Regions from separate parts of the Streptomyces sp. NPDC048002 genome, predicted to be linked through region 1. Evidence: riboswitches for the same ligand, from Rfam matches in the RefSeq annotation. Region 1 holds a riboswitch; each other region holds the start of a gene.
The links. Region 1 has a riboswitch for cobalamin ahead of AB0E07_RS33895 (ABC transporter substrate-binding protein). Riboswitches for the same ligand answer to the same signal wherever they lie in the genome.
Positions count from the first base shown of each region.

Region 2: linked by a shared signal. The riboswitch ahead of AB0E07_RS01840 (prenyltransferase/squalene oxidase repeat-containing protein) and the one ahead of AB0E07_RS33895 (ABC transporter substrate-binding protein) in region 1 are both predicted to bind cobalamin.
Region 3: linked by a shared signal. The riboswitch ahead of AB0E07_RS19455 (cobalamin biosynthesis protein) and the one ahead of AB0E07_RS33895 (ABC transporter substrate-binding protein) in region 1 are both predicted to bind cobalamin.

Region 1 is NZ_JBEZNL010000043.1:28,625-38,366, reverse strand. It holds gene AB0E07_RS33930 (hypothetical protein) at 1-244, shown strand, start outside; gene AB0E07_RS33925 (PepSY domain-containing protein) at 472-1,968, shown strand; gene AB0E07_RS33920 (enoyl-CoA hydratase/isomerase family protein) at 2,039-3,139, opposite strand; partial or broken gene AB0E07_RS33915 (acyl-CoA dehydrogenase family protein) at 3,136-3,297, opposite strand; gene AB0E07_RS33910 ((2Fe-2S)-binding protein) at 3,306-3,998, opposite strand; gene AB0E07_RS33905 (ABC transporter ATP-binding protein) at 3,995-4,804, opposite strand; gene AB0E07_RS33900 (iron ABC transporter permease) at 4,918-5,931, opposite strand; gene AB0E07_RS33895 (ABC transporter substrate-binding protein) at 6,024-7,013, opposite strand; cobalamin riboswitch at 7,391-7,518, opposite strand; gene AB0E07_RS33890 (VOC family protein) at 7,656-8,003, opposite strand; gene AB0E07_RS33885 (winged helix-turn-helix domain-containing protein) at 8,177-8,719, shown strand; gene AB0E07_RS33880 (MFS transporter) at 8,716-9,742, shown strand, end outside.
Region 2 is NZ_JBEZNL010000001.1:412,397-422,138, forward strand. It holds gene AB0E07_RS01800 (prenyltransferase) at 1-1,029, opposite strand, end outside; gene AB0E07_RS01805 (class I SAM-dependent methyltransferase) at 1,026-1,805, opposite strand; gene AB0E07_RS01810 (glycosyltransferase family 4 protein) at 1,799-3,187, opposite strand; gene AB0E07_RS01815 (TetR family transcriptional regulator) at 3,408-4,067, shown strand; gene AB0E07_RS01820 (ferredoxin) at 4,457-4,690, opposite strand; gene AB0E07_RS01825 (aldehyde dehydrogenase) at 4,694-6,151, opposite strand; gene AB0E07_RS01830 (MBL fold metallo-hydrolase) at 6,334-7,359, shown strand; gene AB0E07_RS01835 (hypothetical protein) at 7,393-7,575, opposite strand; cobalamin riboswitch at 7,595-7,739, shown strand; gene AB0E07_RS01840 (prenyltransferase/squalene oxidase repeat-containing protein) at 7,856-9,091, shown strand; gene AB0E07_RS01845 (SCO2322 family protein) at 9,088-9,708, shown strand; gene AB0E07_RS01850 (energy-coupling factor transporter transmembrane component T) at 9,701-9,742, shown strand, end outside.
Region 3 is NZ_JBEZNL010000014.1:108,198-117,939, forward strand. It holds gene AB0E07_RS19450 (cobyric acid synthase) at 1-1,031, opposite strand, end outside; gene AB0E07_RS19455 (cobalamin biosynthesis protein) at 1,028-1,969, opposite strand; cobalamin riboswitch at 2,111-2,254, opposite strand; gene AB0E07_RS19460 (hypothetical protein) at 2,382-2,603, opposite strand; gene AB0E07_RS19465 (inorganic phosphate transporter) at 2,632-3,867, opposite strand; gene AB0E07_RS19470 (lysozyme) at 4,022-4,771, opposite strand; gene AB0E07_RS19475 (class II aldolase/adducin family protein) at 4,896-5,615, shown strand; gene AB0E07_RS19480 (alpha/beta fold hydrolase) at 5,672-6,799, shown strand; gene AB0E07_RS19485 (hypothetical protein) at 6,976-8,376, shown strand; gene AB0E07_RS19490 (VOC family protein) at 8,395-8,808, opposite strand; gene AB0E07_RS19495 (neutral zinc metallopeptidase) at 8,885-9,742, opposite strand, start outside.

The sequences.
Region 1 (9,742 bases):
TACGGCCTGGTGGCTGCGACAGGGCGAGGCGCTGGTGTGGCGGCTGTGCCGACTGCTCGGCGCACCCCTGTCGACGGCGCTGCACGCGCTCGTTCTGCTGCGCCGCTGGGCGCGGCTCCAGGCACGGCTGGCATGGCGGCGGCTGCCTCCGCTCTTCCGCACGGCCCACCAGGTGCCGTGCCGGATCCGGGTCCTGGAGCACACGCTCGCCCGGCGGGGTCCACCCGTTCTGTTCACTCACTGATCCGGCCGGGCCGACGGTGCCGACGCACCGCCGACCCCTTCCGGTGTTCCTCCGCCCGTGTCCCCGGTCAACCGGGAGCGCGGCGGCTCTCACGCGTACCACCCCCGCCCTCGGCACGGCACCGCTCGTCACGCCGGGAGCGCCGGTGGCACGCGCCCTTTGGCAGTGAACAGATCCCGGCCGCACCCTGTGCGGTCCGGGCTGGACCTCAGGAGCTGAACCCAGGCATGAGCACCACATCCGACGCCTCCCCCGACGGCGCCCCACTCGCCGACTCCCCGGCCGGGACGCCCGCGTCCGCCGCTTCCCCCACCGCCGCCCCGGCCGCCACGCGCACGCGCTCCGGCTGGTGGCCCCTGCTGACCCGGCTGCACTTCTACGCCGGTGTCCTCGTCGCCCCCTTCCTGCTGGTCGCCGCGCTGACCGGGCTGGCGTACACGGCTGTTCCGCAGCTGGACCGGATCGTGTACGGCCAGGAGCTGCGGGTGGAGAAGGTGGGTGAGACGGCGAAGCCCCTGTCGGAGCAGATAGCCGCCGCCCGCGAGGCCCACCCCGAGGGCACCATCGCCTCGGTGATCCCGCCCGAGGCCGACGACCACACCACCAAGGTCGTCCTCTCCGTCCCCGAGCTGGCCGAGCAGGACAAGCAGCGCACCGTCTACGTCGACCCCTACACCGGCGAGGTCCGCGGCGCCCTCACCACCTGGTTCGGATCGACCCCGCTGGCCACCTGGCTCGACGACCTGCACCGCAACCTGCACCTCGGGGAGACGGGCCGCCTGTACTCCGAACTCGCCGCGAGCTGGCTGTGGGTGCTGGTCCTCGGAGGTCTGCTGCTGTGGTTCGGACGCCGGCGCTCCTACGCGGGCGGGGCCAAGCGCAACACGGTGGTGCCCGAGCGCGGGACGAAGGGTGTGCGCCGTAGCCGCAGCCTGCACGCCGTCACCGGTGTGTGGATCTCGGCCGGACTGCTCGTCCTGAGCGCGACCGGGCTGACCTGGTCGGCGTACGCCGGTGAGCGCTTCACCGAGCTGCGCACCTCGCTGAGCGCCTACGCGCCCGAGCTGGACACCTCGGTCTCCGGCTCGGAGGCGTCGGGCGGCCACGACCACTCCGACGAGCACGGTTCCGCGGACGCGGGCGCCGGCCTGCCGGAGGGTCTGAGCGTCGACCAAATCCTGGAGAACGCCCGTGGCGCCGGCCTCGACGGCCCGGTGGAACTGACCGTGCCCGCCGACGAGGAGAGCACCTGGACGGTCGCCCAGACCGACGGGCTGTGGCCGGTCCACCTGGACCAGGCGGCCGTCGACCCGCACAGCGGCGAGATCACCTCCCGCGTCGACTGGGCCGACCACCCGGTGCTCGCGAAGCTCAGCACCCTCGGGGTGCGCGCCCACATGGGCACGCTGTTCGGCCTGGCCAACCAGATCGTCCTCGCGGTCATCGCGCTCGGCCTGAGCGTGGGCATCGTGCTCGGCTACCGCATGTGGTGGCAGCGGCGGCCCACGCGCGCCGACCGCCGTGCCCTCGTCGGCCGCGCGCCGGCGCGCGGCACCTGGCGGCACCTGCCCTGGCCGGCGCTGGTCGTCGCCGTACCGGTGGTGGCCGCGGTCGGCTGGGCGTTCCCGTTGCTGGGCTGGTCCCTGCTGGCCTTCCTGGTCCTGGACGCCGTGCTCCCGCTGCTCCAGCGGCGGCGGGCCGCGACTCCCCCGGCCGGCGCCTGACGGGACCCGGGCTCCCGTGCGGTCCGCACTCGGCACCGAGTGCGGACCGCACGGTCCTGCCGGACTCCGCTCAGCGGTGCCGGAACTCGGGGGGCCGCTGGTCGGCGAAGGCGCCCATCCCGTCCTGCTGGTCGGCGGTGGCGAGGCCGAGTTCACGCTCGCCGAGAGGGGTGAAGAACCGCTCGACGTCGGCGTCGGTCACCTCGTCGAGTGTCGTCGGCGACCATCGGGGGTTGCGGTCCTTGTCGATGACCTGGGCACGGATGCCCTCCACCAGATCGGGTGCGGTGAGGGCGGCGCAGGAGACGCGGTACTCCTGGTCCAGCACCCGCTCCAGCACTCCGAGACGGCGGGCCCGGCGCACCGCGGCGAGGGTGACCTTGAGCGAGGTCGGGGACTTGGCGAGCAGGGTCTCGGCGGTCTCCTTGGCGGCCGGGTCACCGTGGGCGAGGAGCCGTCGCACGATCTCCTCGACGGTGTCGGCGGAGAAGCAGGCGTCGATCCATTCCTTGCGGCCGGGCAGCTCCCCCTCGGGATCGGGCGTCACATGGCGGGCGACGGCCTCGCGCGCGGGCAGGTGGGCGAAGTCGTCGACGAGATCGCCCAACTGGGCCGAGGGCACATAGTGGTCTGCCAGCCCGCACAGCAGGGCGTCCCCGGCGCCGATCTGCGCGCCCGTCAGCGCGAGGCAGGTGCCCAGCTCACCGGGGGCGAGGCCGAGCAGGTAGGTGCCGCCGACGTCCGGGACGAAACCGATGCCGGTCTCCGGCATCGCGATCCTGGACCGTTCGGTGACGATCCGGACGCTGCCGTGCGCGGAGACGCCGACGCCTCCGCCCATCACGATGCCGTCCATGAGGGCTGCGTACGGCTTGGGGTAGCGGGCGATACGGGCGTTGAGCCGGTACTCGTCGCGCCAGAACGCGGCCGAGGCGCTGCCGTCCCGGTCGCGGGCGTCGTCGTGGATGGCGCGGATGTCACCGCCGGCGCACAGACCGCGCTCTCCCGCACCGCTGATGACCACGGTCTCGATCGCCGGATCGTCCTCCCACTCCGTGAGCGCCTGGTCGATGCGCGACACCATGTCGTGGGTGAGGGCATTCAGGGCCCTGGGGCGGTTGAGGGTGATATGGCCCGCCCGGCCCGTCACATGGAACAGGACGTCGTTCATCCGAATGCCTCCGTCAGTCCGCGGGCCACGATGACACGCATGATCTCGTCGGTTCCTTCCAGCATTTGTTGGAACCGCAGGTCTCGGTCGATCTTGTCAGTGCCGTACTCACGGAGGTGACCGTAGCCGCCGTGCGGTGGCTACGCCCGGTCGGCGACGGGGCCGTTCATCGGGCCAGGGAACAGTCGCCGCACTTCTCACCGGAAGGCACCCGGTAATAGAGGCAACAGCTGCGCCTGCGGAAGGTGAGATCGGGTCCCAGGACCTTTCCGGTGCCGTTCAGCCGGCCCGTGTTCAGCAGGCCCGCGACGAGTGCGGAAAGGGGGTCGGCCAGGTCCGGGCGGGCGGTCAGGACGGCCCGCGCCGCCTCCACCAGCGCCGACGCCGCGTTGCCGGCGAGCAGTCCGGGAGCCACCTTGACGCGCAGTCCGGCGGCGAGCACGTCCAGGTGCCGGGTCATGACCATCTCGTACAGCACCTCCGTGAGCCGCGGTATCGCCGGGGCGTACCAGCCGTCGGGGTCCGCGGGCAGGCGCAGTGCGGGGCCGTCGTCGGCGCGCAGGACCCGGCTCAGATCGGGGACGATCGCGTGCACGACCGTGCAGGCCAGCAGGGGTGACCACAGGCGGGCGGCGTGCCCGAGCTGCACGATGGAGGCGCCGATGCGCAGTTCACCGGTGCCGTAGCGGTCCGCGGTCGCCGCGACGAGGTCGGCGAAGCCGCGGGCGTACGCCTCCTCGACCGGATGCCAACCCTCGGCTGGGCCGCCCGACTCGACGGAGAAGAAGGATCCGAACGCCGCGATGTCCTGGAGGGCTTCGGCGACGACGGTCCCGGGTGCCTGGCGTGAGGTGTTCACTTCGGCCTCCCGAAGGAGTCGGTGCCCGTGAGGAGCGTGATGGGCGGCGCACCGGTGCCGGGGCGCCTGGTCACCTCGGCGTCGACGCGGTAGACATCGGCCAGCAGTTCGGCGGTGAGGACCTGCGCGGGAGGACCGGTGGTGACGACGCGGCCGCCGGCCAGCACGCAGATCCGGTCGCAGAACGCGGCGGCCAGGTTGAGGTCGTGGAGCGCGACGAGGGCCGTCACCCCGAGCCGCCGGACCAGGCGCAGGGTGTCGAGTTGGTGGCGCAGGTCGAGGTGGTTGGTCGGCTCGTCCAGCACCATCGTGCCCGCCCGCTGGGCGAGGGCCCTGGCGATGAGCACGCGCTGCTTCTCGCCGCCCGACAGCCGGGAGAAGGGGGCACGGGCGAGTCCGGCGGCGTCGAGTTCGGCGAGCGCGGCCATGATGACGGCACGGTCGTCGGCGTCGTCCCCGTCGAAGGGCCGCTTGTGCGGGGTACGGCCCATGGCCACCACGTCGTAGACGGAGAGTTCGAAGTCGCCGGCGGACTCCTGGAGAACGGCGGCGAGCAGCCGGGCGAGGCTCTTGCCCTTCATCCGCCGGACGTCCTGACCGTCGAGCAGCACCCGTCCCGAGGTCGGACGCAGCGCCCGGTAGACGGTGCGCAACAGGGTCGATTTGCCGGCCCCGTTGGGTCCGACGAGGCCGACCACCTCGCCGGGGTCCACGCGCAGGGACGCCCGGTCCACCAGGGCCCGTCCCTCGACGACGACGGAGACGTCCTCCACGGCCAGGGTGCCGGGCGCGGCCGTGACCGACATCGGATCCACCGTCTTCTCCATCACCTTCTCCGTCGCCTTGGCGGTCGCCTTCTCCGTCGGCTTCTCCGTCGGCTTCTCCGTCGGCTTCTCGCTCGGCGTCTCCGTCGTCCTCGTCATGCTGTCCTCCGACGCATCAGCCACAGGAAGAAGGGACCGCCGACCAGGGCGGTGAGGATGCCCACCGGAATCTCCTCCGGACTCATGACCGTGCGTGCCGCGAGATCCGCGGCGATGAGGAACGCCGCGCCTAGCAGGGCGGCGGCGGGCAGCGCACGGCGGTGGTCGGCGCCGACGAGCAGGCGCACCACGTGCGGCATGATCAGGCCGACAAAGCCGATCTGGCCGCTGACCGCGACGATCGTGCCGATCATCACCGCGACCAGCGTGAACAGCGCCGCCCGGAAGCGGTGCACGTCCAGACCGAGCGCGACGGCCGCCTCCTCCCCCGCGAGCAGCAGGTTCAGCGGCCGGCAGACGCCGAGCAGGACGGCGGTGCCGAGCAGGACGGCGCCCACGGGGATCCAGACCACGGTCCAGGTGGTGCCGCCCAGCCCGCCGAGCATCCAGCGCAGCGCCGACTGCGTCTTGTGCGGGTCGTCGGAGGTGACGATCAGGAAGCTGGCGAGCGCCGACAGCACCTCGGCGGTCGCCACGCCCGCCAGCACGAGCCGGACGGTGGTCATCCGGCCACCGGAGCGGGCCAGGAAGTAGACGGCGACCAGCGCGGCCAGTGCCCCGAGGAAGGCCGCGATCGGCAGGGAGAAGACCCCGAACAGGGAGAGGTTGAGGACGACGACGAGCACCGCGCCGACCGAGGCGCCCGAGGAGACCCCGAGCAGCATCGGGTCGGCGAGCGGATTGCGCACGAGGGCCTGAAGGGCCATCCCGGACACCGCCAGGCCCGCGCCGACGACCCCGGCGAGCAGCACCCGCGGCAGCCGTACGTCGATGACGATCGTCTCGCGGACCGGGGTCCAGGTCGGATCGGCCAGCGCCGGATGCACCCGGTGCAGGAGGATGCCCCACACCTGTCCGGCCGGGACGCTGATCGACCCGACGGCGATCCCGAACGTGGCCGCGACCACGACGAGCGCGCCGAGCACCAGTAGCACGAGCGGGAAGGGCATCCGACGGGTGCGCCGGCCATCGGCGCCGCCGTCCCGCACCGCGGGGAGGGCGGACTTCGTGCCCTGCTCCTCGGTCAGTTCCGCCGCCTCACTCACTTGAAGCGGTCCGGGTGGATCTGGCGGGCCAGGGACTCCACCGCTGCGGGGACCCGGACGCCCAGCACCGTGGACGACAGGGGCAGCACGGCGAACCGCTCGTTCTTGATGGCGGGTACGTCCTTCAGGGCCGGGTTCGCCAGCAGGAACTTCTTCTTGTCCTCGACCGTCTGGTCGCCGTAGTCGTAGATGACGATGACCTCGGGCGCCCGTTCGGCGACCTGCTCGAAGGACACGTCACCGAACGCCTTGTCCAGATCGGCGAAGAGGTTCACGCCACCGGCCTGCTCGATCATCTCGTTGCCGATACCGGCCCCGCCGGCCGTGAACGCGGTCTTGTCACCGCTGTCGTAGACGAAGAGGTCCACCGGATCGACTCCGTCGAGCTTCTCCTCGACCGTGTCGAGGGTGGCGTGGAGTTCCTTCAGTTCCGATTCGGCGCGTTCCGAGACGCCGAAGATCTTGGCGACGTTGCGGATCTCCTGGTCCATCGTGGCCATCGTCACGGGGCCGGAGGGGCATTCCTCGATGTTCAGGTAGGAGTTGATGCCCGCGTCGGACAGGGCCTCGCGGCTGCGGCCGTCCTTCTCGTCGAAGGTGGAGGCGAACCCCCCGTACGCCAGGTCGGGTTCGGCCGCCAGCAGCGTCTCGAAGGACGGGTACTCCTTCGCGATGACGTCGATGCCGTCGTAGGCGTCCTGGTACTCGGGGAGGATCTCGTCGTCGAGGTAGGCCGTACCCACCATCGAGTTCTCCAGGCCGAGTGCCAGCATGACCTCCGTGGCGTGCTGGTTGAGCGACACCGCTCGCTCCGGGGGACGCTGATAGGTCGTCCTCACCCCGCAGTTGGACACCGTCACCGGGTAACCGTCGGCGGCGGCACCCTTCGGAGCGGCATCGTCCCGCGTGGCGCTCTCACCGCAGCCGGACATCAGCAGGGCCGCGGCTATCGCCGACAGCAGGGTCACAGGGCGCTTGCCCGTCATGGGGTGGGTCCTCTCACCGAGGGATGGCACGGGAACGGTCCGGATCACGGTCCGGGGCACGGCTGGGGGCACTCGCGTCGAGTGTCGACGACCGGGTAAGCGGCGTCGCCCCCGCTCGGCTACGGGGTCGCGACGGCAGCCGGAGCCGCTGAACGACCGCACCGGGTAGGTGGAAGCGGGGTCACAAGACGGAGCGGGGCAAGGGTACGGAGCCGCGGGAAACCGGGTGTCAGCGGGCGGCGCGCAACCCCCGCGGTCGACCACGGTACGCCGTGGCCGCAGGGCATCGAGCCGGGTCGCAACCCCTCCAAGGGCATCACTACACGCCCTCCTCTCCGGGGAAATCCGCCCCAGCTACGTCGAGGAGGCGACCGCGTGAGTCTCCTGGCTCTCGGGTCAAGGCTCGCCCCGGCCTTCCCACCCGCATCCGGGCAGTGGTCTGTTCGGGGTCCGCTCGCCGATCACAGTGGCGGGACCGCGCCGGATTCACACCGGCTTCCTCGTTCCGCCGTCGCCTTTGTCGCGAGCCATCATGGCACGTGGTCGGCCCGGTCCACCACGCCCGCCCGGCAACGGACCGGGGTGACACGCCCCACGCGAGCGCCGTGCGCACGCGACACGCGCCCCCGCCGTCCCTGCCCGTCAGCGGTGCCCCAGTACGTTCACCACCTGGCCGTTGGGGTCGCGCACGCAGAACCGCCGCACCCCCCACTCCTCGTCCTGCAAGGGATGAACGATCTCCGCACCGCTCTCCCGCACAGCCGCGTAGGCCGCGTCCACGTCATCCACCTCGACGCTGAGGTCCGGGGTGACGGGCGCGGTCTTGTCCTCGCCCATGAGACTGATCTGCGCGGTCGGGCTCGACGGCGACGCGAGCGTCATGATCCAGCCGTGGTCCATGACCTTCTCGAACCCCAGCAGCCCGTAAAACTCGCGGCTCTCCTCCACAGCCTCCGACCGGACATTGGGTACGACACGACGAACGGCCATCGACAACTCCAAGGCAACACAGATCGGGCGTTGAGCCTCAGGTTGAGGCTCCCCAGCAGTACTACGCCACAACGGCCGCCGCACGCACCGCAGATCCCGGACAAGGCCCACCACCACGTTCAGTGTCCACAATCCCCTTGCGCAATGGTCAAGAGTCGTTGACCATTGCTCGCATGCCTGCCGACGACCTTCCCGAGACCTTTCACGTCACCACGGACGAACAGCTGCGTGCCGTCTCCAACCTCACGCGGCACCGGATCATGGCCGTGCTCCGCTTCGAGCCCGCCACCATCACGCAGATCGCCGACCGAGTGGGCCTCGCGAAGGGGAGTTCCAGCTACCACGTACGGCTGCTGGAGCGGGCCGGACTGGTGAAGGTGGTCCGGACCCGGAAGGTACGCGGGGTCACCGAGCGCTACTACGCCATGGCCGCGCGGTCGATCGTGCTGCCGGACCCGGGCGAGGGCGGCCCGGACGTCCTGATGCGGCACGCGATGGCGGACCTGGAGAGGGCTTCCGCGGACAGCGCCAGGCACGTCCGCATGGCGCATCTGCGCCTCACCGACGAACAGTTCGCCGAGCTGGGGACGCGACTGGAGGCGCTGGCGGACGAGTACCGGGCGCTGTCCGATCCGTCCCTGCCGGACACCTCCCTCGTCTTCGCCCTGTTCCACCCGGCCTCGCGCGCACAGGCCGCCGAGGAGGACGCCAAATGACGTCACCCATAAGCAAGTTGCCGACCGGGTTCGGACGGCTGTGGACCGCGCAGACGATCTCCTCACTCGGTGACGGTGTGTCACATGCCGCCCTGCCGCTGCTCGCGCTGACCTTGACCCGGGATCCGATGGCACTCGCCGTCGTCACCGCCGCCGGAACCCTGCCGTGGCTGCTCTTCGGGGTGCTCGGCGGCGCCCTGGTCGACCGCTGGGACCGACGCGTCACGATGTGGGTCACCGACGCGGCGCGGGCGGCACTGCTCGTGGTACCGGCGGCAGCCGCGGCCCTGGACTTGCTGAGCATCCCGCTGCTCGCCACCGTCGCCTTCCTCCTCGGCCTCGGCGGACTCTTCTTCGACACGGCCGCCTCGGCCTACCTCCCGGACCTCCTCGGCCGTGACCCCGCGCTGCTGGAGCGGGCCAACTCCCGCCTGCGCGGGACCCAGACGGCGATGTCCGGCTTCGCCGGGCCCCCCGCGGGCAGTGCCCTGCTCACTCTCGGGCGGGCGGTTCCGCTCCTCGCCGACGCGGTCTCGTTCGCCCTCTCGGCCCTGCTCGTACGGTCCTTGCCCGCGGCGCCCCGACCCGTTCCGCAGGCCCGCGAGTCGCTGCTCCAACAGGCCCGCGCCGGCGCCTCGTACGTCTTCCGCGACCGCTTGCTGCTCGGGCTCGCGCTGCGTCCGGCGGTCGGGAACATCGCCTTCATCGCCGTGGAGACGGTCCTCGCCCTCTTCGCCCACGACCGCCTGGGCATCGGCACCTTCGGCTTCGGCCTGCTGCTCACGGCGGAGGCGGCAGGCGGACTGGTCGGCGCGGGCATCGCCTCCTTCCTCGGCCGCCGCCTCGGCACCGGCACGGCGCTGACCTGCACGGCCGCGGTCGAGGGACTCGCCGTCCTCGGCCTCGCCACCGCCTCGAACCCGTACCTCGCGGGCCTCGCGCTCGCCGTCTGCGGCGCGGGCATGGGCGCCACGATGGTCCTCGCTCCCTCCCTCCGTCAGGCGATCGTCCCGACGCACCTGA
Region 2 (9,742 bases), on a different contig from region 1:
CCCGCCGAACACCTGGCAGGTCGCCTCGTGACCGCCCAGGGCGGCGACCGCGAGCAGCAGGGACCCCGCCGTCCAGGTGGTCAGCTCCAGCGGCCAGATCGCGTCGTCGTCGAAGACGTAGCCCGTCCAGTACAGGCCGGTCGCGTCGTCGCGCAGATGCTGGATCGACTGGAGGATCTCCAGGGCCCGGTCGGACTCGCCCATCGCCCACAGGGCCAGGGCGAGTTCGGCCGACTCCCCGCCCGTGACCCACGGGTTGGGGACGACGCACCGCACCCCGAGTCCTGGGACCACGAAACGGTCCCAGGACTCCTCTATGCGGGCCTTGGCCTCGGCGCCGGTCAGCGCGCCGCCCAGCACCGGGTAGTACCAGTCCATGGAGTAGCGGTCCTTGTCCAGGAACCGCTCGGGGTGGCGCCGGATCGCGTGGCGCAGGGCTCCCGCCGCCAACTCCCAGTCCGGTTGGGCCTCTTCGCGCTGCTCGGCGATGGCGAGCGCGCACCGCAGGGCGTGGTGGATCGAGGACGAGCCGGTCAGCAGGGCGTCCGTGGTCGGGGTGCCGTCGTCGTCGCGCCGCCAGCCGATCTGGCCGCCGGGCCGCTGGAGCCGGAGCACGAACTCGGTCGCCGCGTAGACGGTGGGCCACATCCGGTCGAGGAACGTGTCGTCGCCGGTGGAGAGGTAGTGGTGCCACACCCCGACCGCGATGTAGGCGACGAAGTTCGTCTCCCGGCCGCGGTCGGTGACGTCGTCGTGGGCGCCGTCGGCGTAGGCCGCGTACCAGGAGCCGTCGGTGTTCTGGTGGCGGGCGAGCCACGTGTACGCCCGCTCGGCGGCGTCGTGTTCGCCGGCCGCGTCCAGGCCCATGGCCGCCTCGACGTGGTCCCAGGGGTCGAGGTGGTGTCCGCGGAACCACGGGATCGCGCCGTCCTCCCGCTGCACCGCGAGCAGTCCGGCGACGGTCGCGGCGGCCTGCTCGGCGGTGAGGACCCCGGGCAGGACCAGGTGTTCTGTCCGGGGAGTGGTCACTGGGCGGCCGCCTCGGAGGACGCGGCGGTCGCGGCGGTCGCGGCGGTCGCCGCCAGGGCGGGCAGGTGCGGCTTGGTCGCGTAGGCCACGAAGCTCTTGCCGATCAGCGGGTTCAGCGCCTGCTCGGCGACCCGGGTGGCCAGCGGCTTCTTCATAATGTCCCAGACCAGCAGCTTGTGATACGCCCGCACCGGCAGCGCCTTGTCGTTGTCGACGCCGAACGCGCACTTCAGCCACCAGTACGGCGAGTGCAGCGCGTGCGCGTGGTGGGTGCCGTAGGGGCGCAGGCCCGCCTCGCGGATCTTCCCGAGCAGTTCGTCCGCCTTGTAGATGCGGATGTGGCCGCCCTCGACCTCGTGGTAGGCGTCCGAGAGCGCCCAGCAGACCTTCTCGGGGCCGTAGCGCGGGACGGTGATGGCGATCCGGCCGCCGGGCTTGAGGACCCGGACCATCTCGGCGAGGACGCCCTTGTCGTCGGGGATGTGCTCCATGACCTCGGAGATGATCACGACGTCGAAGGACTCGTCCGGGAAGGGCAGGGCGAGCGCGTCGCCCTCCATGGCGGTGGCGGTGGCGCCCTCGGGGGCCTCGCCGGCCTCCTTCATCGCCGCGAACCACTTCGCGACCTCGCTGATTTCCTCGGCGTTCTGGTCCAGCGCGACGACCTGGGCGCCGCGCCGGTAGCACTCGAAGGCGTGCCGGCCGGCACCGCAGCCGAGATCCAGCACCCGGTCGCCCGGGGCGAGCGGGAACCGGGAGAAGTCGACGGTCAGCACGTGGCCCTGCTTTCGGGATAGACGCCGGTTGCGGTGGTCGGGGTCGTGGGCGCCGCGGGCACGGGGCCGCGGGCGGAGCGGGCGGAGCGGGCGGAGCGGGCGATGGCCTCGCGGTAGTGGCGGACCGTGCCCTCGGCGGCGCGGGCCCAGGTGAAGCGCTCCAGCACCCGTTCGCGCCCGGCCCGGCCGAGGCGTTCGCGCAGTCGGGGGTCGCCGAGCAGCCGGCTCAGCGCGGCGGCGAGCGCACCGGCGTCGCCGGTCGGCACCGACAGGCTGGTCTCCCCGTCCGGTCCGGCGACCTCCGGGATCGCGCCGCCGGTCGTGGCGACCAGCGGGGTGCCGGTGGCCATCGCCTCGGCGGCGGGGAGGGAGAACCCCTCGTACAGCGAGGGCACACAGGCGACCTCGGCCGAGCGGACCAGGTCGACCAGTTCGGCGTCGGAGATGCCCTTGACGAAGTCGACGCAGCCTTCCAGGCCGTACCGCTCGACGGCCTGCGCGACCGGGCCCTCGGCGGGCTTCTTGCCCACCACCACGAGGTGGGCGTCAGGGTGTTCGGTGCGCACCTTCGCGAGCGCCTCGACGAGGAAGACCAGGCCCTTGAGGGGCACGTCGGCGCTGGAGGTGGTGACGATCCGGCCGGGGATCCGCGCGACGGACGGATCCGGCGAGAAAAGATCGGTGTCGGCGCCGATGTGGACGACGTGCACACGCTCCTCGCGCACCCCGAGGTGCTCGACGATCTCCGAGCGGGAGGTGCCGGAGACGGTGAGGACGGAGGGCAGCCGGCGCGCGACGCGCTTCTGCATCCGGGTGAAGGCGTACCAGCGGCGCACGGAGAACCGGCGCTGCCATCCCTCGGCCGCGTCCAGCTCCAACTGCCGGTCGACGGTGATGGGATGGTGGATGGTGGTGACCAGGGGTGCGCCGACATCGCCCAACAGGCCGTAGCCGAGGGTCTGGTTGTCGTGCACGACGTCGAACTCGCCGCGGCGGGCGCGCAGATGACGGCGGGCGCGCAGCGAGAAGGTCAGCGGCTCGGGGAAGCCGCCGGTCCACATGGTCCCGACTTCCAGGGCGTCGACCCAGTCGCGGTACTCGTCGCGGCCCGGGGTGCGGAACGGGTCGGGCTGGCGGTAGAGGTCGAGGCTGGCCAGTTCGGTCAGCGGCACGCCCTCGTCGAGCACGGGGTAGGGCTGGGCGCCGATGACCTCGACGCGGTGCCCGAGGCGGGCCAGTTCGCGGGAGAGGTGGCGGACGTAGACGCCCTGACCGCCGCAGAACGGGTTCCCTTTATAGGTGAGAAGCGCGATGTCGAGAGCTCGCTCGCCGTCCGCGGCGGGCTCCGTCGAGGAACCCGTCCGACTGGCCTCAGCGGTCACTCCGGGCCCCCTTCTCCCTGCACGGTCCCGCGACATTACGACGGGACGCTAATCTAGAACAAGTTACAGACTTGATCGTTCAAACAGGCTCCGAATCTACCGGCAGGTAGCGGCCCTGTGAGCGGGGGATCAGGTGATTCACGCCACGGCCGAGGCCCTGGCATGCTGTCTGATCGCACACCCTCACCGACTGTCACTGCCACTGCCACGGACGGGATCCATGCCTGCGCAAGCCAGGGTGAAAAAGGGGGACACGGTGGAAGCGAGCATCGCGCGGACCGCCTCGCCGCCCCTGACCGAGCGACAGGAGGCCCGTCGCCGCCGCATCCTGCACGCGAGCGCGCAGCTGGCCAGCCGGGGCGGCTTCGACGCGGTCCAGATGCGCGAGGTCGCGGAGTCGTCCCAGGTGGCGCTCGGCACGCTCTACCGCTACTTCCCGTCCAAGATCCATCTGCTGGTCGCGACCATGCAGGACCAGCTGGAACACATGCACGGCACGCTGCGGAAACGGCCGCCCGCGGGTGACACGGCCGCGGAACGGGTCGCGGAGACGCTGATGCGCGCCTTCCGCGCCCTGCAGCGCGAGCCGCATCTCGCGGACGCCATGGTCCGCGCCCTGACCTTCGCCGACCGCAGCGTCTCGCCCGAGGTGGACCAGGTGTCCCGGCAGACGACCGTGATCATCCTGGACGCGATGGGCCAGGCGGACCCGACGCCCGAACAGCTCTCGGCGGTCCGGGTCATCGAGCACACCTGGCACTCCGCGCTGATCACCTGGCTGTCGGGCCGGGCCTCGATCGCCCAGGTGAAGATCGACATCGAAACGGTGTGCCGCCTGATCGACCTGACGGCACCGACGCCGACGCCGACGGACGGCTGAGGACCGCCGAGGGCACGAACGCCCGAGACGGCCCACGCGAGCACGGACACCCGAGGGCAGGCGCGGGCACGGACGCCCGACGGCCCACGCGACCGCAGACACCCGCGGGCAGACCCGGACACGGACACCCGACGGCCCACGCGACCGCAGACACCCGCGGGCAGACCCGCACACGGACACCCGACGGCCCACGCGACCGCAGACACCCGCGGGCAGACCCGGACACGGACGCCCAACGGCCCACGCGAGCACGGACACCCGAGGGCAGGCGCGGGCACGGATGCCCGACGGCCGGCGCGAGTAGGACCGCCTGGCGGCCCGCACGAATGCGACCGCCCGACCGCGGACACCGGCGTGTCCGCGCGGCCGGGGCCGCGGGGCGGGCTCGCTCACTCCTCCGGCGGGAAGACCGGCTCCCCGGTACCCGCCAGGGTGATCGCGATGGCCTCCACCGGGCAGTTCTCCGCCGCCGCCAGCAGGCCCTCGCCCGCGTCCAGGTCGGGCTCCACGGGGTGCGACTGGCGGGCGGTGTCGAGCCGGAAGCCGTCGGGCGCCCGGTGGACGCACTGGGCCGAGCCGATGCAGACGGACCGGTCGACCTCCACGTGCCAGCGGTCCCCCATCCGCTACGCCTCCCAGCCGGCGGGCAGGTGGATCATCTTGTGCTCCAGGTACTCGCCGAACCCCTCGGGCCCGAACTCCCGCCCCAGACCGGAGTTCTTGTAGCCGCCGAACGGGCCGAGCATGTCCAGGCTGAAGGTGTTCACCGAGTACGTGCCGGTACGGACCCGGCGGGCGACGTCGATGCCGCGCTCCACGTCGGCGGTCCAGACGCTGCCGCTCAGCCCGTAGTCGGAGTCGTTGGCGATCCGCACCGCCTCGGCCTCGTCGCCGTAGGGCAGCAGGCAGATCACCGGGCCGAAGATCTCCTCCCGGGCGATCCGCATGGAGTTGTCGACGTCGCCGAAGAGGGTCGGCTCGACGTACCAGCCGCGGTCCAGCCCGGGTGGCCGCCCGCCACCGGTGAGGATCTTGGCGCCCTCCTCCTGGCCGATGCGGATGTAGTCGAGGTTGCGCTGCTGCTGGCGCCGGGCGACCAGCGGGCCGACCTGGGTCGCCGGGTCCAGCGGGTCGCCGACGACGAGGGCGTTCGCGGCGGCGGCGAGGGCCTCGGCGAACTCGTCGTAGCGCGAGCGCGGGAGCAGCACGCGGGTCTGGGCCACGCACGCCTGGCCGTTGTTCATCCAGGCCGCGGGGACGATCCCGGCCACCGTCGATTCGACGTCCGCGTCCGGCAGGACGACCGCCGCCGACTTCCCGCCCAGCTCCAGCGTGACCCGGCTCAGGTTGCGCGCGGCGACCTCCATGACCCGCTTGCCGGCGGCGACCGAGCCGGTGAAGGAGACCTTGTCGACGCCCGGGTGCCCGACGAGGTACTCACTGACCTCGCGGTCGGCGGGCAGGATCGACAGCACACCTTCCGGCAGCCCGGCCTCGGCGGCGATCTCCCCGAGGAGATAGGCGTCCAGCGGCGACTCGGGCGACGGCTTGAGCACGACCGTGCAGCCGGTGAGCAGCGCGGGCGCGAGCTTGGCGGCGGCGACGAACTGCGGGACGTTCCACGGCACGACGGCCGCGACGACCCCGACGGGCTCGCGCCGGACGAGGATCCGGCCGAGGACGCCGTCGCGCTGCTCCTCGTAGGTGAAGTTCCGGGCGACGGTGATCGCCGAGTCCCAGACCATCATCGCGCCGAGGGCCTGCGCGAGGACGCTCCAGGAGTACGGGGAGCCGTTCTCGGAGGAGATCACGCGGGCGATCTCCTCGTGCCGGATCGCGATGGCGTCCTTGATCCGGGTGACGACCTCGATCCGCTCGTCCAGGGTCGCGCGCGGCCAGGGCCCTTCGTCGAAGGCCCGCCGGGCCACGGCGACGGCCCGGTCGACGTCGGCGGTGGAGGCGTGCGGCACGCGCCCGAAGACCTCCTCGGTGTGCGGCGAGATCACCTCGATGACGTCCTTGCCGAGGGGGTCGGTCAACTCCCCGCCGATGAACAGCTGTCCGTGTTCCACGAGCTCGGTCATGGCCGACGCCTCCTGCGGAGCCGAAGCGGGTTGTGTGGGTCGGATCCGTTGCGTTGCTTGATTTCTGACGGTGCTTGATTTCTGACGGTGCTTGATTTCTGACGGTGCTTGATTTCTGACGATGCTTCAGAACTGATACCAGTTCTAGTTATAGTGGGCAATGGCCGCGAGGCGGAGGGCAGATGACGAACACGCACGAGCACGGCGGGGGCGTACGGTCCGTCCAGGTTCCGATCCCGGACAACCCCCTCGGGCACACGCTGGTGTACGTGATGGACACCGACCGGGGCCCGGTGCTGATCGACACCGGCTGGGACGACCCCGCCTCCTGGGACGCCCTCACCGAGGGGCTGGCGGCCTGCGGCACCGCGGTCGAGGAGATCCACGGCGTGGTCGTCACCCACCACCACCCCGACCACCACGGCCTGTGCGGCAAGGTCCGCGAGGCGTCCGGCGCCTGGATCGCGATGCACGCCGCGGACACCGCGATCGTGCGCCGCACCCGGTCGGCCGAACCCGAGCGCTGGTTCACGTACATGACGGCCAAGCTCACCGCCGCCGGCGCCCCCGAGAAGCACGTGGCACCCCTGCGCGGCGCCCGCCGCAGCACCCTGCCCGGCCTCTCCCCCGCCCTCCCGGACCGCGAGATCGTCCCCGGCGAACTGCTCGACCTGCCGGGCCGCCGACTGCGCGCGATCTGGACCCCGGGCCACACCCCCGGCCACGTCTGCCTGCACCTGGAGGAGGAGCACCCGGCCCAACTTCCGGGCCGCGGGCGCCTGTTCTCGGGCGACCACCTCCTCCCCCGCATCACGCCCCACATCGGCCTGTACGAGGACCCGGACGACACCACCGTCACCGATCCCCTCGGCGACTACCTCGACTCCCTGGAACGGGTGGGCCGACTGGCCCCCGCCGAGGTGCTACCGGCCCACCAGCACGCCTTCACCGACGCGCCCGCGCGCGTAAGGGAGTTGCTCGCGCACCACGAGGAGCGCCTCACCGGTCTGCTCGCCCTGCTCTCCGAACCCCTCACTCCCTGGCGGCTGGCGGAGCGCATGGAGTGGAACCGGCCCTGGGAGCGGATCCCCTACGGATCACGGAACATCGCGGTGTCGGAGGCCGAGTCGCACCTGCGCCGCCTGGTGAAGCTGGGCCGAGCGGAGGCGGTCACGGGCAGTGATCCGGTGACGTACGTGGCCGTCTGAGCCGACTCGACGCAGGTGGCCGTCCGATCCGGCTCAGTCCCCTTCCGGGGCTCCCCGGTCCGTGAAAGCACGCACCAACCGCTCCGCCTCGCCGAGCGCTTCGATCTCGGCCACCGTCATGGTGGGGTTGGCGGCGCGTCGGCGCCGGGCCTCGGCCAGTCCCGCCTCCGTGACGTCCGAGGGGTCGGAGAGGAGCGCGACGAGTGTCGCGCGCACCGGCCCGGCACAGCCTCCTCCCAGGCGCTTCCCTACGGGCCGGTAGAGTGGCCGCGTCGTCACTACACCCGTACAGGGAGAAGCCGGTGCAAATCCGGCGCTGACCCGCAACCGTGAGCAGTCGCGAGGCTGTGAGCCGGACCGCCCCGTACGGCATGTGAACGGCTCGCGTGCGCCGGCGGTCCGTCGGCGCACGGGCACCGTCGAGGTCTACGGAGCCGAGCCGCCCGGGGTCGTCCCGCGCTGCCCGGCTCCCTTCAGGGAGAGGCACCCGCCGATCATGAACGTCCGCCGCAGCGCCGCGGCCCTGGCCGCCACCGCCGTGATCGGCCTGGCCACGCCCGCCCTGGCCGCGTCCCCGTCGCCGTCGCCGTCGCCGTCCGTGGCGATACCGTCCGGCCTGTACGGCACCAGCGACCCGACCTACGACGGTGTCTGGCGCCAGTCGCTCGCCCTGGTCGCGCAGTACCGGTCGGACGTCGAGCCCGCCGAGAAGGCCGTCGACTGGCTGCTCGGGCAGCAGTGCGCGAACGGGGCGTTCGCCGCGTTCCGCGCCGAGCCCGCCCAGGACTGCGACGCCAAGGTGATGGTCGACACCAACAGCACCGCCGCCGCGGCGCAGGCCCTGTCCCTGGCCGGGGACGGCGACCGCATGGACGACGCCGTCAAGGCGGTCACCTGGCTGAAGAGCGTGCAGAACAAGGACGGCGGCTGGGGCTACACGCCCGGCGGCGCCAGCGACGCCAACTCGACCTCGGTCGTCATCGGCGCCCTGAACGCCGTGGGCCAGGACCCCGGGACCGCCGTGAAGGACGGCAAGTCGCCCTACGACGCCCTGCGCGAGCTGGCCCTGTCCTGCGCGGACGGCGGTGCCTTCGCCTACCAGCCGGACAAGAAGGGCAAGCTCGCCGCCAACGCGGACGCGACGGCGGCGGCCGTGGTCGGCATGAAGGGCATGAGCATGGTGTCGGCGAAGGCCGCCGACGACACGGAGCTCGCCTGCGCCACCGCCAAGGCCTCCGACCCCGGGCAGTCCGCCGCGAACGGCGCGTCCTACCTGGCCGGGGAGATGGCGAAGGACGGTCACCTGGTGTCGGCGCTGCCCGGTGCCGAGGACCAGCCCGACTACGGCAACACCGCCGACGCGGTCGTCGCGCTCGCGGTGACGGGCGGCCCGGAGGCCGCGCGGAAGCCGCTGGCCTGGCTGGAGGAGAACTCCGCGGACTGGGCGAAGCAGAGCGGCCCCGCCGCGTACGCCCAGCTGATCCTGGCGGCGGAGGCGGCCGGCGCGGACCCGCGTGACTTCGGTGGCGCGAACCTGGTGAGCCAGCTGAACGCGACGGGCCCGGAGCCGCGGACGCAGACCGGCTCCTCGGACGCGTCCGAGGAGAAGAAGGACGAGGAGAAGGACGAGGACGGCGGCGTCAGCGTCTGGTGGATCATCGGCGTCGGCGCGGTCGCCGGTATCGGCGTCGGCTTCCTCATCAGCGGACGCAACAAGGGGCAGCGGCAGTGATCCGCCGGGCCTGCGCACTGCTGGCGGCCGTGCTCCTGGTGTGGACGGCCGCACCGGCGCAGGCCGCCACCTACCGCTACTGGTCCTTCTGGGACCACGACGGCTCCTCGTGGATCTACGCCACCCAGGGGCCGTCCGTGGCGGTCCCCTCGGACGGCGACGTCCAGGGCTTCCGGTTCACGCTCAGCGAGGACTCCGCGCAGGCCGCCCAGCCGCGTGGCGCGGCGGACTTCGACGTGATCTGCGCGCGCACCCCGGCGCGGGCGGGCGAGAAACGGGTGGCCCTGGTCATCGACTTCGGCACGAAGGCGGACTCCCCGTCGGGCGAGACCCCGCCGCGGCCGCGGACGGTGTGCGCGCGGGTCGGTGAGGACGCGACCACGGCCGAGGCGCTGGCGCGGGTGGCGAAGCCCCTGCGGTACGACACGAGCGCGCTGCTCTGCGCGATCGACGGCTACCCGGCCAGGGGCTGCGGGGAACAGATCGCGAAGACCCCGGCCGGCGAGGGCAAGGGCAAGGGCAACGGTCCGTCCCTCGGCCTGTGGGCGGGCGTCGCGGGAGTGGCGGCCCTGGGAGCGGCGGCGGTCTGGCAGGCACGCCGACGCAGGCATGCGTAACCCGGCGGACCGCGGCGCTCTTACGGGCCGCGCG
Region 3 (9,742 bases), on a different contig from region 1:
CCGCCGCAGATCCCGAGCACCGGCAGCCCCTCGGCGGCCCTTCGGCGCAGGGCGTCGGCGAGCCCCCGCTCGCGCAGCCACGCCAGCGCTCGGACCGTGCCCCGGGTGCCGGGCACCACGACCAGGTCGGCGTCGGCCAGTTCCTCGGGCCGGTCCACGAACCGCACCACGACGCCCGGTTCGGCGGCCAGCGCGTCGACGTCGGTGAAGTTCGACATCAGCGGGATCGCGCAGACCGCGACCCGCAGCACGTCCGCCCCGACGGGCGGCGCGACCGACGACTCCCGGACCGTGCCGCGCAGCGACACCCGCAGTCCGTCCTCCTCGTCGATCCCGAGCCCGTGCCGGAAGGGCAGCACCCCGAACGTCGGCCGTCCGGTGAGCCCGAGCAGCATGTCCAGGCCCGGCTCCAGCAGGGAGACGTCGCCGCGGAACTTGTTCACCAGGAACCCGGCGATCAGCGCCTGGTCCTCGGGGGAGAGCAGCGCGACGGTACCGAAGAACGAGGCGAACACCCCGCCGCGGTCGATGTCGCCGACCACGACCACGGGCAGCCCCGCGTTGCGCGCTATGCCCATGTTCACGATGTCGGTGCGCCGTAGATTGATCTCGGCCGGCGATCCGGCACCCTCGCAGATCACCGCGTCGTAGTCGGCACGCAGCTCGGCCAGACAGTCCAGCACCGTGCCGAGGAGCCGCTGCTGCCGTCCGCCGTGGTAGCCGCGCGCGCTCAACTCGCCCACGGGCTTGCCCATCAGGACGACCTGACTGCTCTGCTCGCCGCCCGGCTTCAGCAGCACGGGATTCATCAGCGCGCTCGGCTCGATCCGGCAGGCCTGGGCCTGCATGGCCTGCGCCCGCCCGATCTCGGCCCCCTCGCGGGTCACGAAGGAGTTCAGCGACATGTTCTGCGCCTTGAACGGGGCCACCTTGACGCCCTGGCGCACCAGCCACCGGCAGATCCCCGCGGTGACCACGCTCTTCCCCGCGTCGGAGGTCGTCCCGGCGACCAGCAGTCCGCCCCCACTCATGACGTGCCCCCCTTCAGCGCGGCACGCGCCGCGACGCTGACGCCCAGGGCCAGCCATCCCACCCGCCGGGACAGCCGGACGGCCCGCTCGATGTCCGTGACCGCCACGGCCCGCCCCGGGCCGTTCAGCACCGGCCGGTGCTCGACACGTCCCCCGTACGACAGGGTCCCGCCCAGGCGCACCCCCAGGGCGCCGGCGAACGACGCCTCCACCGGCCCGGCGTTGGGGCTCGGGTGCTTGCCGGCGTCGGCGCGCCAGGCGCGTAGCGCACCCCGGGGATTCCCCCCGGCGGCGGTGGCCAGGGCGGCGGTCAGCCGGGCCCCCGGCCAGCCGGCGACGTCGTCGAGGCGGGCCGAGGCCCAGCCGTAGCGCCGGTAGCGGGGCGACTTGTGGCCGACCATGGCGTCCAGGGTGTTGACGGCCCGGAAGCCCAGCAGGCCCGGCACCCCGCCGACGGCCCCCCAGACCAGGGCGCCCACCACCGCGTCGGAGGTGTTCTCGGCGACGGACTCCACGACCGCCCGCGCGATCCCGTCGGCGTCCAGGGCCTGCGGGTCCCGCCCGCACAGATGCGGCAGCCGCGCCCGCGCGGCCTCCACGTCGCCGGACTCCAGGGCGCGCCCGACGCCCCGCGCCTCCCGGGCCAGTGAGGTGCCCCCCACCACGGCCCAGGTGGCGGCGGCGGTCAGCGCGACGGAGGCGGCGGGGGAGCGGCGGGCGGCCGCGGCGGCCAGTGAGCCCACGGCCACGGCACCGCCCGCGCAGACGGCGGTGTGCAGCGCGCCGCGGCCCCGGTCGTCCCGCCACAGCAGCCGTTCCACGGCACCCGCGGCGCGGCCGAACACGGCGACCGGGTGCCCGCGGCGCGGATCGCCGAGGAGCAGGTCACCCAGGAGGCCGGTGGCGGCGCCGTACGCGAAGACGCGATCGGCCCGCATCGGCTCAGCCGGCCGAGCGGTCGTTCGGAACCCGGGCGTCGCGCCGGGCGGAGAACCGGTAGAACCGGGAGAACCGGTCCTTGCACCTCGGGGGGCAGCCGCGCATGGCGATACGTCCTCACTCAGGGTGTCCGCGCCCTGGCTCGACTGGATGGGCGGTGAGAGTTCCTGGCTCCCGGGGGATTGCTACCCCGGTGACAGTGGCGGGACCGCGCCGGAGTCGCACCGGCTTCCTCTTCTGCCGCCCTACATGGCCCGGGCAGTCCACCACGGGTCCCGAAGGGCCGTCAACTTGCCTTTGACCTGCGAAGGGAGAGTGTGCTGTGGCCCACATCGGCAGGTCAGAAACCCGCCCTGTGGGGACGGCGTCGGACGCCGTCCCCACAGGGCGGGTGGAGGAGTGCGGGCCGGGTCAGGCCACGATCAGATAGATGCCGTAGCCCACCGCCGCCGCGCACGCGGCGAAGCAGGCGTACGCGCCGGTGACCGCGAGGGCGGCGGAGCCGCCCTGTTCCGCCGCGCGCTCGCGACGGGACAGGCCCTGGATGCCGAGGGTGAACAGGGCCACCAGCGCCACGGTGACCACGAGGCTGACGCCGAAGACGGAGCCGAGAGCCGCCCAGTCGATCTTCATGATGCTTCTTCCTTAACCGGGTGGGGGGTCAGACGGTGGCCTGCGACGGCGCCGGATCGCCGGCCGGGGCCGGGATGGTCGCCGCGAGGTCCTCGGTCACCGGGCCGGCCGGCGGCGGGGTCACCGCGGCCATCGCCTGGGTCACGACGCCCACGGGCTCCTCGGTCTCGTTGACGTTGGTGTGGTCCACGACCTCACGGCGCGAGATCTTCCAGATCGCGGCGCTGGAGCCGATCAGGAACACCGCGACGAGGGCGGTGCCCCAGTCACCGAACCCGCAGACCCACTCGGCGAGCGCGGCGACCAGGGCCGCGGCCGGAAGCGTCAGGCCCCAGGCGACGAACATCCGGGTCGCGGTGGACCAGCGGACCACACCCCCCTTGCGGCCGAGGCCCGCGCCCATCACCGAACCGGAGACGGAGTGCGTGGTGGAGAGGGAGAAGCCGAGGTGGGAGGAGGCCAGGATGACCGTCGCCGCGCTGGTCTGGGCGGCGAAGCCCTGCTGCGGCTGGAGGTCGGTGAGGCCCTTGCCCATGGTGCGGATGATCCGCCAGCCACCGAGGTAGGTGCCGAGCGCGATGGCCACGCCCGCGGAGAGGATGACCCACATCGGCGGGTCGGAGTCGGGGGCGAGGGTGCCGCCGGCGACGAGGGCGAGGGTGATGATGCCCATCGTCTTCTGCGCGTCGTTGGTGCCGTGGGCCAGCGAGACCAGACCGGCGGAGGCGATCTGCCCGGCGCGGTAGCCCTTCTCGGAGGACTTGCTGCCCTCGGCCTTCTTGCCGAGCGAGTACATCAGCTTCGTCGCCAGCATCGCCGCGAGGCCCGCGACGATCGGGGCGGCGATGGCCGGGATCAGGACCTTGGTGACGAGCACGTCGCCGTGGACGGCACCGACGCCGGCCGAGGCGATGGTCGCGCCGATCAGACCGCCCATGAGGGCGTGCGAGGAGCTGGAGGGGAGTCCGACCAGCCAGGTCAGGAGGTTCCAGAGGATCGCACCGACCAGGGCGGCGAATATGACCTCGGGACGGATGCCGGTCTCGTCGACGAGACCCTTGGAGATCGTGTTGGCGACCTCCACCGACAGGAAGGCGCCGACAAGGTTCAGCACGGCGGACATGGCCACCGCGACCTTGGGCTTGAGCGCGCCGGTCGAGATGGTGGTGGCCATCGCGTTGGCGGTGTCGTGGAAACCGTTCGTGAAATCGAACGCGAGTGCGGTGACCACCACAATCGCGAGGATCAGCGAGAAGTTTTCCATTTACCCAGGCAATCGTTCGAGGTCATTGGCCGGACGAACGTAGGTAACCTGAATGAACGGAAGGTGAACTGAAGCGGGCCGCGTGGTGTCCGGAGGGAATGCTCCGTCTCATGTCGGCTCCGCGCGGCCCGGCGCGCCCCAGTTGCCCCAAGGATCAGGAGCCGCGGGCGAACCTCCGCAGCTGGTCCAGGGACCCGTTGAAGAGATTCTGGTCACCCGGCAGCCTGCCGCCGTTGTCGTACTGCCAGAAGGTCCACGTCGACCAGCCGGCCGGCAGGGTTCCCGGGCCCGCCGAGTCGTAGCGGGCCACCCACAGCGGGTGCCGCGCGGCGAAGGCCCGGCTGGATCCGGTGCAGCCGTTCCACCAGTGCGCGGTCGTGTAGATCGCCGGCCGGCGGCCGGTCAGCCGGTGCACCTCGGCGCTGAACGCCTTGATCCAGGCGGCCATCCCCGACCGGCTCAGCCCGTAGCACTTCTCGTCCCTGTCGTACGGGTTGTACTCGATGTCGAGCGCGGGCGGCAGCGTCCAGCCGTCCGCCGTCCAGCCACCGCCGTGGCGCACGAAGTGCGCGGCCTGGGTTTTGCCCGAGGACCGGTCCGGCAGCGCGAAATGGTACGCCCCGCGGATCAGGCCCGCCTCGCGCGAGCCGTTGTACTGCCGGGCGAAGTAGGGGTTGCGGTAGGTGTGCGACTCGGTCGCCTTGACGTAGACGAACCGGGCCCCCTTCGCCCTGGCGCCCGGCCAGTCCACGTCCCTCTGGTGGGACGAGACGTCGTGGCCCTCGGGCCGGCTCGCCGCCGCGGCCGGGATCTCCGCCAGCGCGCTGCCGCCGATGGCCAGTACGGCCACCGACGCCGCCAGCAGGCGGGCGCGACGGCGGGGCGGTTTGTGATCAGGAACCATGTTTCCCCCCGAATAACGGTGTGTGCGGCAAATCAGCCAGAGAGTAGTGGAAGGCCGGACTCTGTCCGGCGATCTCCGGCCAACCGTCCGTGCCGCACGCCGTCCGGCCTGGCAGGATCGCGGCATGGCTGAGCGGCGAGGTGACCGGCGGGACACGGGGGAAGCGGGGGAAGCGGGCGAGCCGTGGCGCGCCGGTGCGCGGCCCGAGGAGGCGGACGCCTGGGAGGAGCTGATCGCCACCGCCCGCCGGACCGTGTCCGAGGGGCTGGTCGTGGGCACCTCCGGCAATGTCTCGGTGCGCGCCGGGGAGACGGTCCTGGTCACCCCCACGGGGGTCCCGTACGACCGGCTCACGCCGCGGGACGTGACGGGCGTCGACCTCACCGGCCGGCAGGTGCTCGGAACGCTCCGGCCGACCAGCGAACTCCCCATGCACCTCGCCGTGTACCGCGCCACCGACGCGCGCGCCGTCGTCCACACCCACGCGGTGCACGCCACGGCCGTCTCGACGCTGGTACCGGAGGTCCCGGCGATCCACTACGTCACCGCCGACCTCGGCGGCCCCGTCCGGGTCGCCCCGTACGCGACCTACGGCACCGAGGAGTTGGCCGAGAACATGCTGCGGGCCCTGACCGGCCGCACCGCCTGCCTCCTCCAGAACCACGGCACGGTGGCGTACGGCACGAGCCTCACGCAGGCCCACGACCGCACGGCACAGCTGGAGTGGATGTGCCGGGTCTGGCTCGCGGCCTCCTCGGTCCCCGGCCTGACCCCGAGCCTCCTCGGCGCCGACCGGCTGGACGAGGTGGCCGACCGGCTCAGGGGCTACGGCCAGCCGACCTGACGGCGCCGCCGTCCCCTCCACTGGCCGCTCGCGGGGTCCGACAGGACACTGGTCTCGTGCGCACTGTCACCGCGACGGCCGCTGCCGTCACCATGACCCTGGCCGCCGGTGCGGCGAGCGTGGCCGCCGGGCGGCTCGCCAGCGACGCCGCCCTCAAGGCGCCCCCCGGCAGGCCGCTGCCGACCGAACCCCGGCTCACCGTGCACCGCACCGAGGCCGACCGGATCACGCTCACCCGTGACCTGGCCGCCCTGCGCCCCGGCACCTACGGCCTCGGCGGCGACGGCTCCCACGCCGTCGTCGGCTCCGTCCTCGACGACGCGCCCCACACCGCCGACACCGTGGTGCGCCGCCTGGAGCGCGTCACCCATGGCGACCTCAGCCCCGGCGACCACGTCTGGCTCACCCCGAACGTCCACGTCGGCGACCCGGGCGCGGCACTCGGCCTCGACCACGCCGACGTCGACATCCCCGGCGAGCTGGGCTCACTGCCCGCGTGGTTCGTCCCCGGCACCCGCACCACTTGGATCATCGCGGTGCACGGCCTGGGCACCACCCGCGAACTCGCCATGAACGTGATGGGCTTCCTCGCCGGCCGCAAGTTCCCGGTGCTCGCCCTCGCCTACCGCGGCGACCTCGGCGCCCCCCGCTCCCCGGACGGCCTGAACCACCTCGGCGAGACCGAGTGGCGCGACCTGGACGCCGCGATGCGCTACGCCGTGCGCTACGGCGCCGAACAGATCGTCCTGCTCGGCTGGTCGACCGGCGCCACGATGGCCCTGCGCGCCGCCGCCCGCTCCGGGCTGCGCGACCGCGTCTCCGGACTGGTCCTGGACTCCCCGGTCCTCGACTGGGAGGACACCCTGCGCGCCCTCGCCTCGGCCCGCCACACCCCCGCCCCGCTGCTCCCGCTCGCGGTCCGCGCCGCCCAGGGACGCACGGGCCTGTACGGAGACCGCGCCGGCCCCGACGGCAGCCCGGACCGGCTCACCGTCCCCACCCTGATCTTCCACGGCCCCGACGACACGGTCGCCCCCTGGATCCACTCCCGCCGCCTGGCCCAGGCCCGCCCCGACCTGGTCGCCCTCCAGACCGTCCGGCGCGCCCCGCACAGCGCCATGTGGAACCCCGACCCCAAGTCCTACGAGGAATCCCTGCGCCGCTTCCTGACCCCCCTCATGTGAGGACCGCCAACGGGAGGACCCCCGCCGGACCAGGTCCCGGACCTTCCGTTTAAAGCGGTACGACTGGCCTGTTACCGGTCCTCCGGCGCCCGCGAGGACCCGTGCGTTGGCCAGTCCCGTCGCCGCTCGTGACATTCCGTTTGGGATTTCGGACCGTCAACCGGAAGACTGCACCCGTGACGTCCCGTATCCCGCGCGACTCCAGGCTTCGACTCGTCCGCCCGCGACCCCTGGCCGCCGCCCCCAGAGCTGTCAATCAGCGGCGCCCGCGCCGTGCCGCCCCCCGGCCTCCGGAGGGCACCCCGGCCCCCGCCGAACTGGCCGGAATGGCTCGATCCGGCCTGGCCGCCGCCGCCCGTGTCGCCCGCTGGGCCGACGCCACCCTGCGCCCCGCCCGCGACGGCGCGCGCCCCGACGGCAAGGGCACCCTCTCCGACGCGACCGCCGAACGGGCGGCCGCCGACCTCGCCCTGACCGTGGCTCAGGTCCGCGCGGACTGGGACACCGCCCGCCTCGCCGGTCTGATCGAGGTGCACGGCGACACCGCCCGCCCCGGCTGGCGGTTGCGCGCCTGGGACCGGGACGACAGCGCCGTACTGCGCGGCTGGGTCGCCCTCTTCGACGCCTGGTCGCTCGCCTACCCGGAGTCCGCCGACCACCGGCCCGCCGCGGTCGCCGAGGTCGTCTCGGCCATGCCGCAGCTGCTCTCCTTCCTCCAGCTGTCCGCCGGACCCGTCCCGGTGGCCCAGCTCCTGGACCTGCTGGAGCAGCGCGTCACGGAACTGCGCACCGAGCGCTGCGAGATCCCCTACGGCCCGCAGCCCGAGCCGGACCCCGAGGCCCGCGACACCGACACCCCGCTCGCCCCGCTCCTCGACTGGGCCCTGCACGCCCTCGCCTCCGTCGGCGCCCTCACCTGCGGCGACGGCCAGGCCACGCTCACCCCGCTCGGGAGCTGGGCGGTCTGGGTCAAACTGGAGCAGATCTGCGTCGCCGCGCAGAGCCCCGCCGGGAACATCGAGCAGGCCGCCGAGGACATGCTCCGCGGCTGCGCCCAGCTCCGCCCCAACGCCGCCCGCGCCGAGTACCGCGCCTGGCTGGCCGCCCGCCCCGTCGGCGGTGCCGTCACCGAGCTGATCCAGGCCGCCCGCGGCGAGGACGCCCTGCTGCGCGGCCTCGCCTTCGAGGCCCTGCGCGTGGTCGGCGCCCCCGCCGAGCCCGACGTACGGTCCGTGGCCGAGGAGCCCGCGCTCCGGCCGTACGCGCTGCTGTGGCTGGCCGAGCACGACGGGGTGGATCCCGAGGACGCGCACGAGGTGCTCACCCGCCACGAGGCCACCTGGCTCTGGGTCGACACCGCCGCCGCGGTCGCCGACCACGGCGAGGCCCCCATGCTGGTGCGCCACCTGGAGTCCGCGCTCCAGCCGACCGTCCCCGCCCTCCTCGACGAGGTCCGCGCCGTCGGTCACCCCCGCACCGTGCAGGTCCTGGTCGCCCTCGCCGCGGCCCACCCCGACCCGGCGCTGGCCAAGGCCGTCCGCCGCGCCGCCTTCCAGGTGCACACCGGCGGCAGCTAGGCCGCCGCCGACCCCGGGCTAGCCGCCCAGCTCCGGTGTGTACGTGCCGAAGCTCCAGATGTTGCCCTCGGCGTCCCGGGCCATGTAGTCCCGCGAGCCGTAGTCCTGGTCCGTCGGGGGCATCAGGATCTCCACGCCGTGCTCCACCGCGCGCCGGTGGTGGTCGTCCACGTCGTCCACGACCACGTACACCCCCACCGGTCCCGCGCCCTTCATCGCGGTGTCGAACACCCCGCCGCGGCCCTTGGAGCCCACCATGATCGCGCCGTTGCCCTGGGTCAGCTCGGCGTGGAAGACCGCGCCGTCCTCACCCTCGTAGACCGTCAGCTCGGTGAAGCCGAGGCCCTCGGTGAGCTGCTTGAGCGCCGCGCGCGCGTCCGCGTACAGCACCGTCGGATAGATGCTCGGACGCCCGCTGTCCGTGCCTGCCATGGAGACCACTCCCTCGCGACCGACTGTCCGGGATGACCGTTCCCGCCAGTGTGGCAGCGCCCGCCGGCGCCGACGGCTACCGGAAGGTGTCGCAGCGCGCCATGTCCCCGCTCTCGTACCCCCGCAGGAACCACTCCTGGCGCTGCGCCGCCGACCCGTGCGTCCAGGTCTCCGGGGTCACCCGGCCCTGGAACCGCTCCTGGATGCGGTCGTCGCCGACGGCCGCCGCCGCGCTCAGACCGTCCCGGATGTCGGCGTCGGTGAGGCTGGTGATCAGCGGCCGGCCGGTCGACTCGTCCTTCGTCGTGGTCGCGTGGTGCGCCCACACCCCGGCGTAGCAGTCGGCCTGGAGCTCCACCCGCACCGCGTCGCTGCCGGCCCCCGTCCGGCCGTCCCGCGACCGGCCCAGCGTGCCCGTCAGGTCCTGTACGTGGTGCCCGTACTCGTGCGCCACGACGTACGCCGCGGCGAAGGGGCCCCCGTCGGCGCCGAACTTCGTGCGCAGCTCGTCGAAGAAGCCGAGGTCGAGGTAGACCTTCCGGTCGCCGGGACAGTAGAAGGGCCCCACCGCGCTGGTCGCCGACCCGCACGCGGTACCGACCCGCCCGCCGAAGAACACCGTGGGGGAGCGGCTGTAGGTGCCGCCGCGCCGGGCGAACTCCTCGTCCCAGTAGTCCTGCACGCTGTTGACCACGGCGACCACCCGGCAGTCGTCCCGGGCGTTCGCGTCCCGCCCCGTCCGGCACTCCTGCTGGACCTGCGCCAGCGACGACGCCGTGGCCGCGGGCTGCTCCGAGCCGTCGGTCAGGCCCAGCTGGTCGGGGCCGACCCCGAGGAGGAGCGCCAGGACCAGGGCGATCAGTCCGGCCAGCCCGCCGCCCACGGTGGCCCGCCCGCCGGGGATCCGGCTGCCGCGCACGTCCTGCACCTCGGA